4 regions of the Salinicoccus sp. Marseille-QA3875 genome follow, and region 4 is predicted to be linked to each of the others. Evidence: riboswitches for the same ligand, from Rfam matches in the RefSeq annotation. Region 4 holds a riboswitch; each other region holds the start of a gene.
The links. A riboswitch is a leader RNA that binds a small molecule or an ion and turns the genes downstream of it on or off. The one in region 4 is predicted to bind thiamine pyrophosphate.
Positions count from the first base shown of each region.

Region 1 (4,220 bases), 330 kb from region 4:
AAAATATCACCAATATACGCTGGAATTGCAGAGAACCCACCGCCATAACAGGAGATCATAATAAACAATAAAATTGCAAATAAGTATTCATTTGTGACCAGAGGCAGCATTGCGAACACACCAATTTGAATTATAAAGAAAATAGTATATAGATTCGGCCGGCCGATATAGTCTGAAATTGATGCCCATATCAATCGTCCGCCGCCGTTGAACACACCCATAATACCTACGATGATTGCTGCAGCCGCTACTGAAATACCTGTAATTTCCTGGGCCATCGGGCTGGCTACTGCCAAGATAGCGATTCCACAAGTGACATTAATAAATAACATCAACCACAGAAAATAGAACCTTTTCGTTTTAATTGCTTCATTCGCAGTTAATTGCACCAGATCCTGTTTTACTTCCTTAGCTGAATTATCATCATTTTTCATACCTTCGGGTAAATAGCCTTCAGGCGGCTTTTCCAGATACAGGCTGGATGCCAGCATCACTACAAAATAAATGGCAGCAAGTATGTAAAATGTTGCAGCAATACTGAATTCATTCATTAAAAATTCCATTGCCGGCGAAGCAATCATCGCAGCAAAACCAAAGCCCATAATTGCAAGCCCTGTTGCCATCCCTCTTCTGTCCGGAAACCATTTGACAAGCGTTGAGACCGGTGTAATATAACCTATCCCGAGACCGATACCGCCAAACACACCATAGCCCAGATACAAAAGCCATAAACTTTCAATTTGTACAGCATATCCCGCCATTGCCATACCGACAGCGAAAAATGTTGTCGATACTAAACCGGAAGCTCTCGGACCATACTTTTCCACAAAGTGGCCCATAAATGCTGCAGAGAGCCCTAAAAATAAAATGGCCAGGCTGAATGTGAATGACACATCAGACAATGACCAGCCGACCGATTCCTGAAGCGGACCGGTAAAAACACTCCATGCATAGACGGAGCCGATTGAAATATGTATACCGACACCTGCAAGGGCTATCAACCAGCGATTCTTGTTTACTTCCATTTAATTTCCCCCCATAAGCTTAAATATTTACATTAAATATAGTTATCATATAAAATGTATATGTTTGCTATAATGTATTATATATGTTTATCAATAGCTGGACAATGCATTTTCCTGAATTGTGAAATCTTTCCGAAAATATTTTTAAAGAGGTTATAAAATGGAAATAACAACAGACAGAAAGATTGTCAGATACTTTGACGGTCAATTTTCTGATATAGATGATGTAGTTGCAGAAGAGTTCCCGTTGACTATTTATATCAATGATATTGAGTTTGCCACTCTTGTATGCTCTCCTGAACACCTGGAAGAGCTGGTCATCGGCTTTCTTGCGTCCGAAGGTGCAATCAGATCTTATAAAGATATTCTGTCCATCAATCTCGATGACAGAGGCGGCTTTTGTCATATAAAGCTGAACAAATCAATTCCTACCGATCATTTCCAGTATTCTAAACGCATATTGGGTTCGTGCTGCGGCAAAAGCCGTCAATTCTACTTTCAAAACGATGTCGATACAGCTAAAGTATCAATGAGTAAAACGACATTGACCCCGGAACAGATCAGCAGGCTGATGATAGAAATGCAGACGACGAGTACAATTTTCAAGGAAACAGGCGGCATTCATAATGCGAGTCTGGGCAGCCCTGATGGCACTGTCGTCCACCGCGGCGATATCGGTCGTCATAACGCACTTGATAAATTATACGGCTACTGCGTTGAAAATAATATTTCAGTCAGGGATAAGATTCTGGTATTCAGCGGCCGTATTTCATCCGAAGTTTTAACTAAGGCAGCTAAAATCGGTGTCGGCATCGTTCTGAGCAAATCTGCTCCTACGGATCTGGCAGTAAAACTTGCCCATGACCTAAACATTACTGCAGTCGGATTTGTGCGCGGCAATTCATTTAATGTCTACAGCCATCCATGGCGTATAAAGGAAATTGAATAATCTTTATATTTAGACTCGTGTCATTTGACTTACATGCTTTACACATTTATCATAAAACTAAGTAAATAACAGTACCACTAGGGGTGCATTAGCTGAGATAGCAGATTTCTGATATAAATTTATCAGAAAGTGCTGATCCCTTCGACTTGATCTGGGTAATTCTAGCGTAAGGAAGTGGTTTAGTACATAAATATCAAACAGCTAACCAAATATATTTCTATAGACTATGATGCTCTTTTGGTGTGTGCTGTTATTTATATTACTAAGCCCGCTTCTGCAATGATTTCATTGCCGGAAACGGGTTTTTTATTTTGGTAAAGGGAAGGATGGGGTAAATATGACAGAACGTCTGCCGATTGCTCTGACGGTTGCAGGAACTGACCCTACAGGCGGAGCTGGTATTTTAGCAGATATCAAGTCTTTTCATTCGAGAGAAGTATATGGCATGTCCGCTGTCACATCACTTACAGCACAAAATACGATGGGGGTGCAGGATGTCTTCAACGTGCCTGCAGATTTTCTCTCAGCACAGCTTGAAAGTATATTTTCAGATGAGGTGCCGAATGCCATGAAAAGCGGAATGATCGCAACCGAAGAGATGATGCGGGTTTTAAAATCTTACGTCACAAAATATGAAATGCCGCTTGTCATCGATCCGGTAATGATTTCAACGTCAGGGCATAATCTGATAAGCGGGGACGCCATAGCCTATTTGAGAGATGAACTGCTGCCTGCAGCCTTGACAGTGACGCCCAATATCATGGAAGCGGAAAAACTCACAGGTGTGGACATCGAAGATGAAGAAGATGTAAAAAAAGCCGCAAAAGTATTCATTGAAGAGATTGGAGTGCAAAGTGTAATCATAAAGGGAGGGCATTTAAAAGGTGCTGCGGTGGATTACCTGTTCGAAAAGGATAATGAGGTCAGATTGACCTCAGACAGAGTGGACACTAATCATACTCACGGCACAGGGTGTACATTTTCAGCTGTCATTACAGCAGAACTCTCCAAAGGCAAGCCATTGGAGAAAGCTTTTCGGATCGGGAAAAAGTATATAACCATGGCCATACAGAAGACTCCGGGAATTGGAAAAGGTGACGGACCGGTTAACCATTTTGCATATAAAGGAGAGTTGTAAATTTATGTCACTTTTACAAAGTATACGCGAAGAGCCGCCGCTTATTGTCTGTATAACAAATGACGTAGTGAAAAACTTTACCGCCAACGGGCTTATTGCACTGGGTGCTTCACCGATTATGAGTGGTGAAAAAGATGAGGCTGAATCTCTGATGAAAGCAGCGGATGGGCTGTTGATCAATATCGGCACTGCTGACACGCACAAGAAAGAATTGATGTCAGAAATGATCGTTCAGGCGAATAAAAATAACGTCCCTGTCGTATTGGACCCGGTCGGTTATGGCGCATCTTCTTTCAGAAAGAACCTTATCGATGAACTGATCGAGAATTATAAGGTTGACCTCATCAAAGGAAACAGAAGTGAAATGCTGGCATTGTCAGGAGAAGAGAGTATATCCCGCGGTGTCGACTCTGCTGAGGAAAGTGATGCACTTGAAATAGCTGAAAATACATTTAGTAAATATAATATACCGGTACTCGTTACAGGAGAAACAGATGCCATCGTTACACATGATCATAAATATACTCTTCATAACGGCCACGGACTGCAAGGGAGAATAACGGGTTCAGGATGTCTTCTTGGCGCAGTTACACTGACATTCATCGCCAAAAGTGACGATGTTAATAACGCCGTTATAGACGCTGTCAGTTACTATAACCTGTGTGCCGAATCTGCAGTACAGAACGGTGCTGCAGGCCCCGGTACTTTCATACCGGATTATATCGATGCGTTGTATTTGAATGATGATGTTATTTTAAAAGATAAGGCTGTTAAATCACATGAATAAAAATGACTTGAGACTTTATTTTATATACGGTTCAAATGGTGGAGATATAAAGAGCAGTCTTCACATAATAGAGCAGGCATTACAGAGCGGCATCACATTATTTCAATTGAGAGAGAAAGGAACTGATGCACTGACTGGTAAAAAGCTACAGGACTTTGCTCTGTCGGTCAAAGAACTGACTGCTGGATATAATGTTCCCTTCATCATAAATGACGATGTCGATCTTGCGAGGGCAGTACAAGCCGATGGCATCCATATCGGCCAGGATGATATGAGTCCTGAAAAGTTGCCTGTATATTTTGATGATAAAATTGTCGGACT
Region 1 covers NZ_CM143103.1:1,487,830-1,492,049, reverse strand. Annotated here, with positions in the region: gene ACY8DT_RS07585 (L-lactate MFS transporter) at 1-1,025, opposite strand, end outside; gene fdhD (formate dehydrogenase accessory sulfurtransferase FdhD) at 1,186-1,974, shown strand; TPP riboswitch at 2,044-2,164, shown strand; gene thiD (bifunctional hydroxymethylpyrimidine kinase/phosphomethylpyrimidine kinase) at 2,312-3,112, shown strand; gene thiM (hydroxyethylthiazole kinase) at 3,117-3,899, shown strand; gene thiE (thiamine phosphate synthase) at 3,892-4,220, shown strand, end outside.
Region 1: it holds a riboswitch for thiamine pyrophosphate, as region 4 does, so the genes downstream of both, thiD (bifunctional hydroxymethylpyrimidine kinase/phosphomethylpyrimidine kinase) here and ACY8DT_RS05975 (ABC transporter substrate-binding protein) in region 4, are expected to answer to the same signal.

Region 2 (4,220 bases), 690 kb from region 4:
ATGAAACTATAGGCATGGAAGCACCAAGCTATTACCGCAACAAATCGCAGATTCCTGTGCAGAAAGTGGATGGTGAACTGAAGCTCGGGCTGTACAGACCGAGAAGTCACGACATCATTGATATTAAACACTGCATGATTCAAAAGGACATTCATAACGACATTATGAATGAAGTCCGTGAGCTGCTTAAAACGTTCAACATATCCATCTATGACGAGCATAAGCATAAAGGGCTGCTGCGTCATCTGATCATCCGCTCGAACCATGATGATTCTGAAGTCCAGGTGGGCTTTATTACCAATGGTCATAAAAATCCATTTGGCGATATTATAAGGATACTGGTTGAGAAATTCCCGGCGATTACGAGTGTCGTGCAGAATATCAACATTGATAAGACGAATGTAATTTACGGCAGTGAGACGAAAGTGCTGCACGGTGCAGAGTATATTACCGACGAACTGCTTGGCAAAAAGTTCAAGATCCGTGCACGGTCATTTTATCAGGTGAACCATGAACAGACGGAAAAACTGTATACGGAAGCGTTGAAAGTTGCGGACTTGAAAGGCGATGAAACAATCATCGATACGTATTGCGGCATCGGCACCATCGGTCAGGTCGCGGCAGAACATGTCGGTAGAATCATCGGTATCGAAGTCGTGGATTCTGCCGTCGAAGACGCGAGAGAAAACGCGAAGCTGAACGGCATTGATAATGCAGAATATCATCTCGGAAAATCGGAGGTGGTCATGAAACAGCTGGTTGCAGAAGGTGTAAAACCGGACCTGGTATTCGTCGACCCGCCGAGAAAAGGGTGCCACGAAGACTTTCTCGACAGTCTGGTAGAAGTCGCGCCGGAAAAGATAGTTTATATTTCATGCAACCCGAGCACGCTGCAGAGAGACTTGAAAATCCTGAGCGAACAGGGCGGCTATTCAGTCAGCCCGGTAACGCCGGTGGACCTGTTCCCGCAGACGAATCATATAGAAGCGGTGACGCTGTTGGAGAAGAAGTTGTCTAACTAAAATAAACCTTTGTTTTTTCATGTCAGATTCAATATCTATTCAATACTTTTATCATCCCTGGCCCCGTGATCCATTTTTTGTTCAACGACAAATGAGTTGGGAAAGTGGGTTTTATAATTAACTTAGCCACCTTTGACACAAAAATCACCTAAGAAAGATTAATTTTAGGTGATAATACGCCTAATCTATTTTAAATACGCCTAAAAAATGATATAATTAGGCGATTAAAAAGGAGGTTAAGCGAATGAGAGCTTTCAATTACTATAATTTGAAATATTATCATTGGGATAGCGAGATTCTCGGATTGGTTTCACAAATACACGAGTACAAAGGCAGACAAGAATTATATTTAAAACAAAAACCTGCTGTTCTGGATAAGTTAGTTGAAATAGCGAAGATTCGCAGCACAGAAGCTTCTAATGAAATTGAAGGAATTGTGACCACCGACTCGAGACTACGTGATCTATACCAGGATAAAACAATTCCAAGAAACGGGGATGAAGAAGAAATCCTGGGTTACCGGGATGTGTTAAATACCATTCATGGAAGCTTTGAGTTTATACCTATCCAATCAACGTATATTTTACAGTTACATCGAGATTTATATCAGTATTCTGCGAAATCATTTGGCGGAAGATATAAAGCAACACAAAATATCATCACCAAAACCGGATCGGATGGAAGACAAAGTGTGATTTTTACACCGCTTGATTCTTATGAAACACCTATTGCAATTGATAATATATGCGAAAGCTATAATCAGACACTCGAGGACGATGTAATTGATCCACTTGTGTTGATTCCAATTTTTATCCTTGACTTCTTATGTGTTCACCCGTTCAACGATGGTAATGGACGGATGTCGAGATTATTAACAGCTCTATTGTTATATAGAGAAGGTTATGTTGTTGGAAAGTATATCAGTATTGAAAGCAAAATAGAAAAGACCAAGGAAAGTTATTATGAGGTATTGGAACAAAGTAATCACAAATGGCATGAGGAAGAGAATAATCCTTTTCCATTCATTAAATATATTTTAGGAATAATACTTTCTGCTTACCGTGATTTTGAAGAGAGAGTTGATTTAATGGATGATAAATTACCTTCCAAGGAATTAGTCATTCAAGCAATAAATCAAAATTTAGGGAAATTTACTAAGAGTGAAATCATGGATCTGGTCCCGAGTATCAGCAGGGCATCAATTGAAAACGCGCTGAAACAACTTGTTGAAGATAACGAGATTGAGCGCCATGGTAAAGGAAGAGCAACTTTTTATACTAGAAAATAAGTATTGAAATTATTAGAATTAACGGATTGTCTGATTCAAATTTCAAAATAAAGCCTGTCAAGATCAACTATTTCCGCAGTCGAAAACATGGAGGCGGGTTCAATGAAACTGGACGTAAATAAACCTCAATTAACCATCATGGGTGTGAGATTTAACAATCAGAAAGAGTTTAGAGGTGCACTATATGCAATCAGATCCAATATGATTGAAGGCGACGATTCATCTATTTACCAAATAGTGATGTATTGAGAAATATCCGCAACTCGTGTATGTTGGTCATATAAACCAAATACGTTCCAACTGGGGGCAGTCTTAAAGGCTTGAGAAGTACCCTTTGAACCTGAACTGGTTAATACCAGCGGAGGGAAGTGGATAAATTTATTATTGAATAAAGATCGAATCAATATATAAAAGCATCAATCCCTCCTCCTCCAGTCGGAACGACTAACAGGAGGAATTTTTTATGCGTTTTTCAGAACAGTTGAGGGAAAGGACGAAAGACAGCTGGGATAAGAGTCTGAATCATCCTTTCGTTAAAGGTATTGTTGAAGGTGACCTGCCGCTCGAAACATTCAAGAATTATATTTTGCAGGATATTTATTATTTGAAACATTACGGGAAAGTCCATGCATTCGCAGCGGCGCATGCGGATGATTTTCATGTATCTGCGAGCCTGGCCGGGAAGGCGAAAAATACTGCTGAAGCGGAACTGACTGTACATAAAGAACATGCTGAAATTTTAAATATTACCGACGAGGACATTGCAAACTTCAAACCGGCACCGACGGCTTATGCCTATACGTCCCATTTGTACAGAGTTTCCTTGTCCGGCAGTCTCGTGCAGATCATCGCTGCGATTCTGCCGTGTTACTGGCTGTATGCGGATATCGGCATGAAATATAAAGAGGCGAAACCTTATGAGGAAATCTACCGCAACTGGATCCGGATGTACGCGAGCGACTGGTTCCAGGAGTCGACTCAGGAAATGATCGACCTGGTTGATGAGTTGGCAGCGAAAGCAAGTGAGGATGAAAAGGAAAAGATCATTGATCAGTTTGTGATCGCGAAAGAATACGAACTGGCATTTTGGGAGATGTCATACACATTTGAAACGTGGATGTCCGAGCGGGAATGAATTTATTTTACCCGATTGAAACGGGCAGAAATTGTCGGGTGGCGGGAAACACCGGTTGATAGACTTGTTAGTGAGTGGAGGTAATTGAATGGATATGTTAAGAGGATTCAATCAGGCGCTGGATTATATCGAAGATAATCTTGAAAATCGGATTGATTTAAAAGAAGTGGCAAAGAGGGCCTACAGTTCCGAATATCATTTCAAAAGGCTGTTTTCACTTTTGTCCGGCATCACAATTTCTGATTACATCAGAAGGCGGCGTCTGACTGTTGCAGCGGCGGAATTGAAAAAGTCGGATATCAAAGTGATTGATGCAGCGGTAAAATACGGCTATCAGTCACCGGATGCGTTCGCGCGGGCATTTCAGAGTTTTCACGGAGTGACGCCATCGGCAGTAAGAGATAATGAACAGAGTTTAAAAACATATCCTAAAATGTCCTTTCAACTCACTATTCAAGGAGGAGTCGAAATGAAATACCGTATTGTGGAAAAAGAACCGTTCAAAATCGTTGGAGTCAAGTATGAAGTGGAAATGGCGGACGAGGTGCTTTCGCCGTCGTATGGAGAGATGATGGAAACCATCAGTGAAGCGACAATGACTGATTTGGCATCGATGTCCGAAGAGAATGGATATGGAATAGTTCACGCCACAGCAGATTACAGTGAGAATGATACAGCTCAAGCGACTTTCAATCAGTATATCGGTGCATTTTCAGATGATGAGACAGACGAGTATTCCACTTTGAAAATCGGATCTTATAAATGGATCGTCTTT
Region 2 covers NZ_CM143103.1:464,317-468,536, reverse strand. Annotated here, with positions in the region: gene rlmD (23S rRNA (uracil(1939)-C(5))-methyltransferase RlmD) at 1-1,022, shown strand, start outside; gene ACY8DT_RS02500 (Fic family protein) at 1,267-2,310, shown strand; gene ACY8DT_RS02495 (hypothetical protein) at 2,413-2,559, shown strand; TPP riboswitch at 2,603-2,694, shown strand; gene tenA (thiaminase II) at 2,774-3,445, shown strand; gene ACY8DT_RS02485 (AraC family transcriptional regulator) at 3,534-4,220, shown strand, end outside.
Region 2: it holds a riboswitch for thiamine pyrophosphate, as region 4 does, so the genes downstream of both, tenA (thiaminase II) here and ACY8DT_RS05975 (ABC transporter substrate-binding protein) in region 4, are expected to answer to the same signal.

Region 3 (4,220 bases), 1.2 Mb from region 4:
TGAACTGCAGTTCCGGGTTTTGAAATACAGGGTAGACGGTGCCCGCAATATCTTTTGTCTTCCTGACTTTTTTGCCATTCACATGGATGATGCCGTCCGTTTTGACCAGCTTCATCAGCGCCAGCATCAGACTCGTTTTTCCGGTGCCGTTTTCTCCTTCAATTGTCAGCCATTCACCTTTTTTGATTATTAAATTGTCAATGTTCAAAAGTGTCTCTCTGCCTCTTTCGAGCGTCATGTCATTTATTTCTATGAGCGTTTCATCTTCTGGCTCAACTTTAGTGAAAACCGGCGCATAGTCCCATGAATATGGGTGCCATACACCGTATTCGTTCAGCAGTTCAATGTAGTTATCCATAATGCTGTGGGGGCTGTCGTCCATGATAAGTTCGCCTTCTGCATTCATTAAGACGACGCGGTCGACCTTATCCCATATCTCGTTCACGCGGTGTTCCACAATGACTACGGTCTTGTCCTCCCAGATATTTTCAAGTGTCTGCCACAGGCCGCCGACCGATGCTTCGTCCAGCATGCTTGTCGGTTCATCAAGCAATAAAGTTCCACTGCCCTGAAGCAGTGCCGAAGCGATCGCGAGACGCTGTTTCATCCCTCCTGATAAATTATTGATGGGCATCTTCAAGTCTGTTTTCAAGCCTACTTTAAAAAGAGCATCCTGTATCATCCGGTCCATTTCCCTACGCGGTACATTTCTGTTTTCCAAAATGAACGCGAGCTCTTCAACGACAGTCGGCATCGTGAACTGTGAATCCGGGTCCTGGAACACGTAGGCAGCTTCTGTATCGACATCCAGGACATCCGCTTTAAAAGGGATATCCATACTTCTCGGTATATTACCGCCGAGAATATTGAGAAGTGTACTTTTCCCCGAACCTGAAGGGCCGAGCATCAGCACCTTCTCGCCCGTCTTTATATTTATATTTAAATTGCTGAACTGTCTTTTATCCGTTTCAGGAAACTTCAGTCTGAGGTTCTTTATTTCAATAGCCAAATCTTCTACAATCCTTCATCATGATTTAATTTGCGGCTGCCGACGAATTTCAATACGCCGGTCTCACGGAGCGCCTGATAGATCAAGTGCGCGAGCACACCTGCAATCAATGCACCGCTGATGATTCTGAACGAAAACATCAACACAATATTCCATGTGGCCACTTCGGCCAGATAACCGTAGAACCAGTCGATCGGCAGTGTGATCAGTGCTGCTGCGATACCTGCGTAAACTGCCGTCATCATCCTGGTGCTTTCATATTTAAAGAGAGCAAAGATGATTTCACATGCGAGCCCCTGAAGCAGAGCATAAACGATTAAGAATACGTCAAACTGCAAAGTGACGATTGTTTCCCCCGCCCCTGCCGCAAACTCAGCAAGCAGTGCAACACCCGGCTTCCTCAATATTAAATAAGCGACGACAGCTGCGATGAACCACATGCCGTAAGCCAGTTCATTCAAGTGCAGTCCGAGCGGCTGGAGAACCGTGTAGATTGCTCCCCACAGCGAATAGATCACTGCAAATACAAAACCGATTACAACTGTTATCAGTACATCTGTCAACGTCAGACCTTTTCTTTCTGCCATAACAAAACCCCTAAAAATATATTTCCAAATAAAAAACACACCGCAAACGTACGGTGTGCATATATTGAAATATGCCACTTTCCTACGCTAGCATAATCTAGATCAGGTATTAAGGGTGAATCTCAGCCCGCACGGGGCACCCCTAGTGGATGTGTTTATTATTCAGTTAACTAGTATGATAGTACACTTGATGCTGTTTGTGAAGTCATTTGGCATTTATCATTTCATAGTAGCGTCCCTCTTTAGCGAGCAGCTCCGCTTCCGACCCGGATTCCAGCATCCGGCCGTCTTCCAGCACAAATATTCTGTCCACCGCTTTGATCGTATTCAGACGGTGTGCAATGATGATGCTCGTTCTTCCTTTCATCAGATGTTCAAGCGCTTCCTGGATTTTAAGCTCGGTCACCGTATCAATGCTTGATGTCGCTTCATCCAGAAGTAGAATCGCTGGATCTGTGATCAGTGCACGGGCGATCGAAATCAGCTGCTTCTGCCCCTGTGAAATAAACCCTTCATCCAGTTCGAGCACCGTGTCATAACCATCTTCGAGCTGAACGATGAAATCATGTGCATTCGCAAGCTTCGCCGCTTCAACCACTTCTTCGTCCGTGGCATCCAGTTTTCCGTATCTGATATTTTCTCTGATGGTCGATTCGAACAAGTACGGGTCCTGCAGGACAAATGCTGTCTGTGAACGTACATTATGGCGTTTGTATTCAGTCAGATTCGTTCCGTCGATCAGCACTTCACCGCCGTCCACTTCATAGAAACGGGCGAGAAGCTGCATGACAGTCGTCTTACCTGCACCCGTCGCACCGATCAGTGCGACGGACTCACCTGCATCGATCGAGAATGTCAGATCTTGTATCGTCGGTTCAAACTGTTCTTTATCATAAGAGAAATAGACATTTTTAAAATCGATTTTGCCTTGTATTGTCTTATCTTCAATCGTTCCATCGTCAGATTCCTCTTTTGTATCGATGATCTGGAACACACGCTCGGCTCCCGCAATCGCAGACAGCACCTGGTTGAACTGGTTCGAAAGGTCTGCAAGCGGACGGGTGAACTGTCTCGCAAACTCTGCGAAGATGACGATGGTTCCGATTGTAACAAGGCCGTCTGTATATAGCGCCATCAGGCCGCCGGCACCGGCGACGATCGCAAAGCTGATGTTGTTCAGCATATTCATTATCTTAGGGATGAAACCGGCATAAAGCAGCGCCCAGAAAGTGACATGCTTCAGTTTTGATGCCCGTTCATCGAAAGCCGCTATCGTCCTTTCCTCCTGTGAAAAAACTTTGACGATTTCCTGTCCGGAGACTATCTCTTCGATATATCCGTTCAGTTCCCCGGTTCTCCGCTGTCTCTGCTTATAAAGGGGACCGGTCCTTTTTGTTACGAATGCCACACCGAAAATGAGCACCGGGACGATGGTCATCGTGAGCAGCGTCAGAAGCGGGCTTAAATATAACATTACAGAAACTGTACCGATCAGCGTCACTATGCTTGTTGTGAACTGGATGAACGATGAGTTCATCGTCTGAGACAATGTTTCAATATCATTCGTCATCCGGCTCATCAGTTCACCGTGCTGTCTCTTATCAAAAAATCTGACCGACAGTTCCTGCATATGTGAAAATAAACGGACCCGCAAATTGTAGATCGTCCTCTGTGCCAGTCCCACCATTAAGAAGGAGGCAAGGTACTGGGTCCCCGATGACAGCAGATAGATGAAGAATATGAAGACCAGCACCCCGATCAGTCCGTCGAACTCCTGGACGACGAGATAATTGTCGACAGTCTGTCCGACAAGGAACGGTCCCGCTATTGTCAACAGACTCGTTATCATCACCACGAAGATGATGAAGTACAATAATCTCCGCTCATTCCTCATGAACTGCCATAGGCGGACCAGCGTCCCCCAGAAATCATTGGCCCGCTGATCCTCTTTTTTCTTCTTACCTTTAAGATCTTCCTTGGTTAAGATCGGTTCATAGCCGAACGGTCTTTTTATTTTATCAATCATCGATATGCCCCCCCTCATTTTGGGATGCGTTGATACGTCGGTACAGCTCTGATCTTTCCAGCAGTTCCGTGTGGGTGCCGGTTGCACTGATCCTGCCGTCATCAAGGAGGATGACTCTGTCTGCAGTCTGTGCCGTGACAATCTTCTGTGTAATGACGATACGGGTCGCCTTCTCTTCATTCAGAGCGTCCCACAGCGCCGATTCAGTTTTAATATCGAGCGCAGAAGTGCTGTCATCCAATATCAGTATCGAAGGACGTCGGACGAGCGCCCGCGCAATTGACAACCGCTGTTTCTGGCCGCCTGAAAGTGTCACACCGCGCTGGCCGACAATCGTTTTATATTGATGATCGAAGTCTTCGATATTTTCATGAATCTGTGCTTTTTCAGTCGATGCGACAATATCCGTATGCAGCGCTTCATCGTCCCCCCATAACAGGTTTTCATAGATCGAGCCCGAAAACAGGATTGCCGACTGGGGTACGTAGCCGATCGTCTGTCTGAGATCTTCTTCATTCCAGTCCTGGACGTCTATGTCATTGACGTAAACATTTCCTTCGATTACATCATACATCCTTGGAATCAAACTGATTAAAGT
Region 3 covers NZ_CM143103.1:2,358,009-2,362,228, reverse strand. Annotated here, with positions in the region: gene ACY8DT_RS11970 (ABC transporter ATP-binding protein) at 1-1,009, opposite strand, end outside; gene ACY8DT_RS11965 (ECF transporter S component) at 1,015-1,596, opposite strand; TPP riboswitch at 1,659-1,750, opposite strand; gene ACY8DT_RS11960 (ABC transporter ATP-binding protein) at 1,802-3,622, opposite strand; gene ACY8DT_RS11955 (ABC transporter ATP-binding protein) at 3,615-4,220, opposite strand, start outside.
Region 3: it holds a riboswitch for thiamine pyrophosphate, as region 4 does, so the genes downstream of both, ACY8DT_RS11965 (ECF transporter S component) here and ACY8DT_RS05975 (ABC transporter substrate-binding protein) in region 4, are expected to answer to the same signal.

Region 4 (4,220 bases):
TCTTCGGCGGAAAGGGCGGCCGGTCTGCGAGAACCAGGTTCTTCACCATCCAGAATGGGTGGTAAAGAAGAGTGGCACTCGTTGTGTTTTTTTTGAGATAATCTGCGTTGATGGTTTTATTCAGCCGGGCTTTCATCCCTAAACTTTTATATATCGATTGATACAGTTCTTTTTCAGATATATGAGTCTTTCCTATGCGTTTTATCATTTATTATCATCCAGGTGTGAGTGATACATATCGACTCTGGCCTGCTGCTCTTTCGGCGGCGGTGATGTCATCAGGCTTACTACGATGACGAGGATGAGTGAAACGGGTGCCGCGATGATCGGTTCGGCATTGGTCGGCAGTGCCTGGCTTGAAACAAGTATGACGAACAGAATCGCACCGCCCAGCATGCCGGTGAATGCACCGATCTTGTTGGCGCGTCTCCACCAGATACCTAGGACGAACGGGAAACCGAACGCAGATAACAGGAAGCCGCCGACCCATCCGACCATGACGGCGATGATGCCCGGCGGATTGATGGCGATCACGATGCCGATGATGACTGCCACGAACATCGTAATCAGACCGAGCAGGGTGACGAAGCGCTCGCTCGCTTTCGGATTGATATGCTGTTTATAAATATCATGTGCAATGCCTGCTGAAATCGCAAGCAGCATCGCGTCCGCCGATGACATGATCGCAGCGAGCAGTCCGGCGAGCATGACGCCGCCGAGAATCGGCGGCAGATATTCTTCGACGACGGAGACGAAAATCATATCTGTATTATCGAGCGTTTCAACTATGCCGAGTGTGACACCGGCAATCGTGACGAAAAAACCGCCCAGAAACAGGATGATATAGATGAATGTGCCCCACATGGAAGAGCGGCGTGCCGTTCTTGCATCACGTGAAGCGAAGTTACGCATGACGACCGACGGCGAGATGATGCCGAACCATATGAATGCGATGAACAGTCCGAAGTATGACATCCAAGGCTGTGTGACGTCACCAAATGCCGGATCGGCAGCGAGTGCACTGTCGAGCATATTGCCGATGCTCCCGAAGTCCACCCAGATGACGGCGGCGAGTATGACCGTACCAAAAAGCATGATCATCCCCTGGAACAGGTCGGTATATGTAATCGCCCACATACCGCCGAGTGCTGCATAAATTGTAAAGCCGAGCCCGAGTACGATGGTTGCTGTGGCATAATCGATGCCGAGCACGTAGGAACCGATCAGACCTGCTGCAGTGAGCTGCGGCACCATATAGAAAGTCATGGCGACCACGACGATGATTGCAGCAAGTACCTGGACGGATGTGCCGAATCTCTGGTGGAAGAAGTCCGGCATGCTCTTTGCACCGGAACGTCTGACCTGCCCCGAGATCAGGAACATCGCAAGCGGCAGTGCGGCAAGCACACCGAATGCGTAGGTGAAATAATACGGGAGCCCCATCGTCACGCCGGAGCCGACCGCACCCATCAACGAACTGGAACTGGCGATGGCAGCAAAGATTGCGAACGCCCCGACAAATGTATTGATGCTCTGGCCCGCTGTGAAATAGTCACTTTCACTCTGCCTGGCCCTTCGGTAGAAATAAATACCGATGACAGTCATTAATAATAAATACAGTAATAGAATGATTCCTTCAGTGATCTGCATACATCATACCCCTTTCTGTTTCTGGCTGTGCTAATCTTTTTCGATTCTTTCAATCCACACGACATAGGCAACCGTCAAAATAAACCAGATGAACAATCCGAAGAACATCAGCCATGCAACGAGTGAAATTCCCGCGACGTAGATATCCACCGGCCACCAGCCGAATACGAACGCCGAGTAGATGATGATGATTAAAGTCGCAAACAAACCCGGATCTTTGAACTTTGATCTTTGAGCCATATGCTACACCCCTTTTAGAATATTTCATTTATTCGGTCAATTGTTGATGTTTATTATATATAATTGCGGTAACGGTTTCAACACGAAGTCATCACTTTTTGACATACGGTTCCATCATGATATAATTGATGCCACAAACGAATATTAATGCATAGGGGAGCCATACTGTGGCTGAGAAGGATGTATCCTGACCCTTGGACCTGATCTGGATAATACCAGCGGAGGGAATGTGTGACGGCTATGCCATGGATGTATGGTCCACCCTCACAAGTCTTGACGCCTCCGGATAAGGAAGGTGTTTTTTTATGCCGTTTTTGAGAGGAGTGCTTTTATTATGAATAAAATTCTATTTCCCGTCGTATTCGTACTGCTGCTTGCAGCGTGCGGGGGCGGTGGTGCGGAGGAATCCGCTGATATGGATGAACTGACGGATGTCACGTTTGTGCTGGACTGGACGCCGAACACGAATCATACAGGTGTCTATGCCGCACAGGCGGAAGGCTATTACGAGGAACACGGATTGGATGTGGAAATCGTCCTGCCGGGTGAAGCGGGCGCGGAACAGACGGTCGCGACAGGCAATGGTGATTTCGGCATCAGTGCACAGGAGAATGTGACGCAGGCGCGTCTGCAGGATGTGTCGATCGTGTCACTCGCTGCAATCATCCAGGATAATACGTCATATCTGGCTTCACCTGAAGAATACGGATTGGAAACGCCGTCGGATCTTGAAGGTCACACATATGGCGGCTATGGTTCACCGATCGAAGAGGAGACGATTCACTCGATCATGCAGGCGGATGGTGCAGATTTCAGTGAAGTCGAAATCCTCAACGTCGGGGAGGCGGATTTCTTTGCTACTGTGCAGCGTGATGTCGACTTTGCATGGATCTATTACGGATGGACGGGGATTGAAGCTGAGCTCAGGGATATGCCGCTCAATACAATCGACTTCACCGAGTATTCGGATGCATTGAATTTTTATACACCTGTAATGATTACGAATGAGAATATGATTGAAAGCGATCCGGAAACGGTTGAAGCCTTTATGAGTGCGACGACGGAAGGCTACCAGCTGGCGATGGAAAATCCGGAACAGGCGGCGTCTCACCTGATTGATGCCGAACCGGATCTCGACGAAGCGCTTGTGATGGCGAGCCAGGAGTGGCTGGCGGATGTCTATCAGAGTGACGCGCCTTACTGGGGGTATCAGGACCGGGAGGTCTGGCAGAATTATTCGGACTGGATGTATGAAAGCGATCTGATCGAGTCTGAGCTGGATGTCGATGCTGCATTCACAAATGACTTTCTGCCGGATGAATCGGAGGAATAAACGATGAAACGACTTTTATCATGGAGCGTACTCTCACCGCTCCTCGCCATTTTCGCCATACTTGTCATCTGGCAGCTGGCTGTCGGCATCTTTGAGATCGAGGCGTGGATGCTGCCAAGCCCGGTTCAGATCATACAGGAAGGCATCGAGATCTATCCACGCATCATCGACCACAGCATCTCGACGATACTGATAGCGCTCGGCGGGTTTACCATCGGTGTATCGGTCGGACTCGTTCTGGCGGTTGCACTGCATCTGGTGCCGCAGGCGAGGCAAAGCATCTACCCGCTTATGGTGCTCTCGCAAAATGTGCCGATTATTGCGCTTGCCCCGCTTCTTGTGCTGTGGTTCGGCTTCGGGGCACTGCCGAAGATACTGATCATCACGCTCGTCGTCTTCTTTCCGATCGCCGTCTCCCTGATTGACGGTTTTCGGCAGACGAATCCCGAACTGCTCAATTATATGCGGATGATCGGCGCCGGCCGCCGGCAGATTTTCTTCAAGCTGGAATGGCCGAGTGCCCTGCCGTATTTCTTTTCAGGTCTTAAGATTTCTGCCACATACAGTGTGATGGGTGCGGTCATTGCCGAGTGGCTCGGTGCCCAGCAGGGTCTCGGGGTCTTCATGACGGTCGCATCTTCCGCGTTCCGGACGGATCAGGTATTCGTATCGATTTTTGTCATCATGCTGATCAGTCTGGTGTTGTTCGGTTTTATTCTGCTGCTCGAGAAATGGCTGACTCCATGGAATCAGGACAAGAAAGGAAGTGGAACGGATGACTGACAAACTGCGTATTGAAAATCTGTCTCATACATTCAAAGGGCAGTCGGACATCGACGTGCTCGATAACCTTTCGCTGAGTGTCGCTGACGGGGAGTTCGTCACGCTGCTCGGCCCTTCCGGCAGCGGAAAGAGCACCATCTTCAATCTCGTCGGCGGACTGATCGATGCGGAGAATGGTGATATCTTTATTGATGGTAAGCGTGCCAACGGCACA
Region 4 covers NZ_CM143103.1:1,158,370-1,162,589, reverse strand. Annotated here, with positions in the region: gene ACY8DT_RS05990 (hypothetical protein) at 1-208, opposite strand, end outside; gene ACY8DT_RS05985 (sodium:solute symporter family protein) at 205-1,650, opposite strand; gene ACY8DT_RS05980 (hypothetical protein) at 1,681-1,890, opposite strand; TPP riboswitch at 2,034-2,134, shown strand; gene ACY8DT_RS05975 (ABC transporter substrate-binding protein) at 2,225-3,223, shown strand; gene ACY8DT_RS05970 (ABC transporter permease) at 3,227-4,006, shown strand; gene ACY8DT_RS05965 (ABC transporter ATP-binding protein) at 3,999-4,220, shown strand, end outside.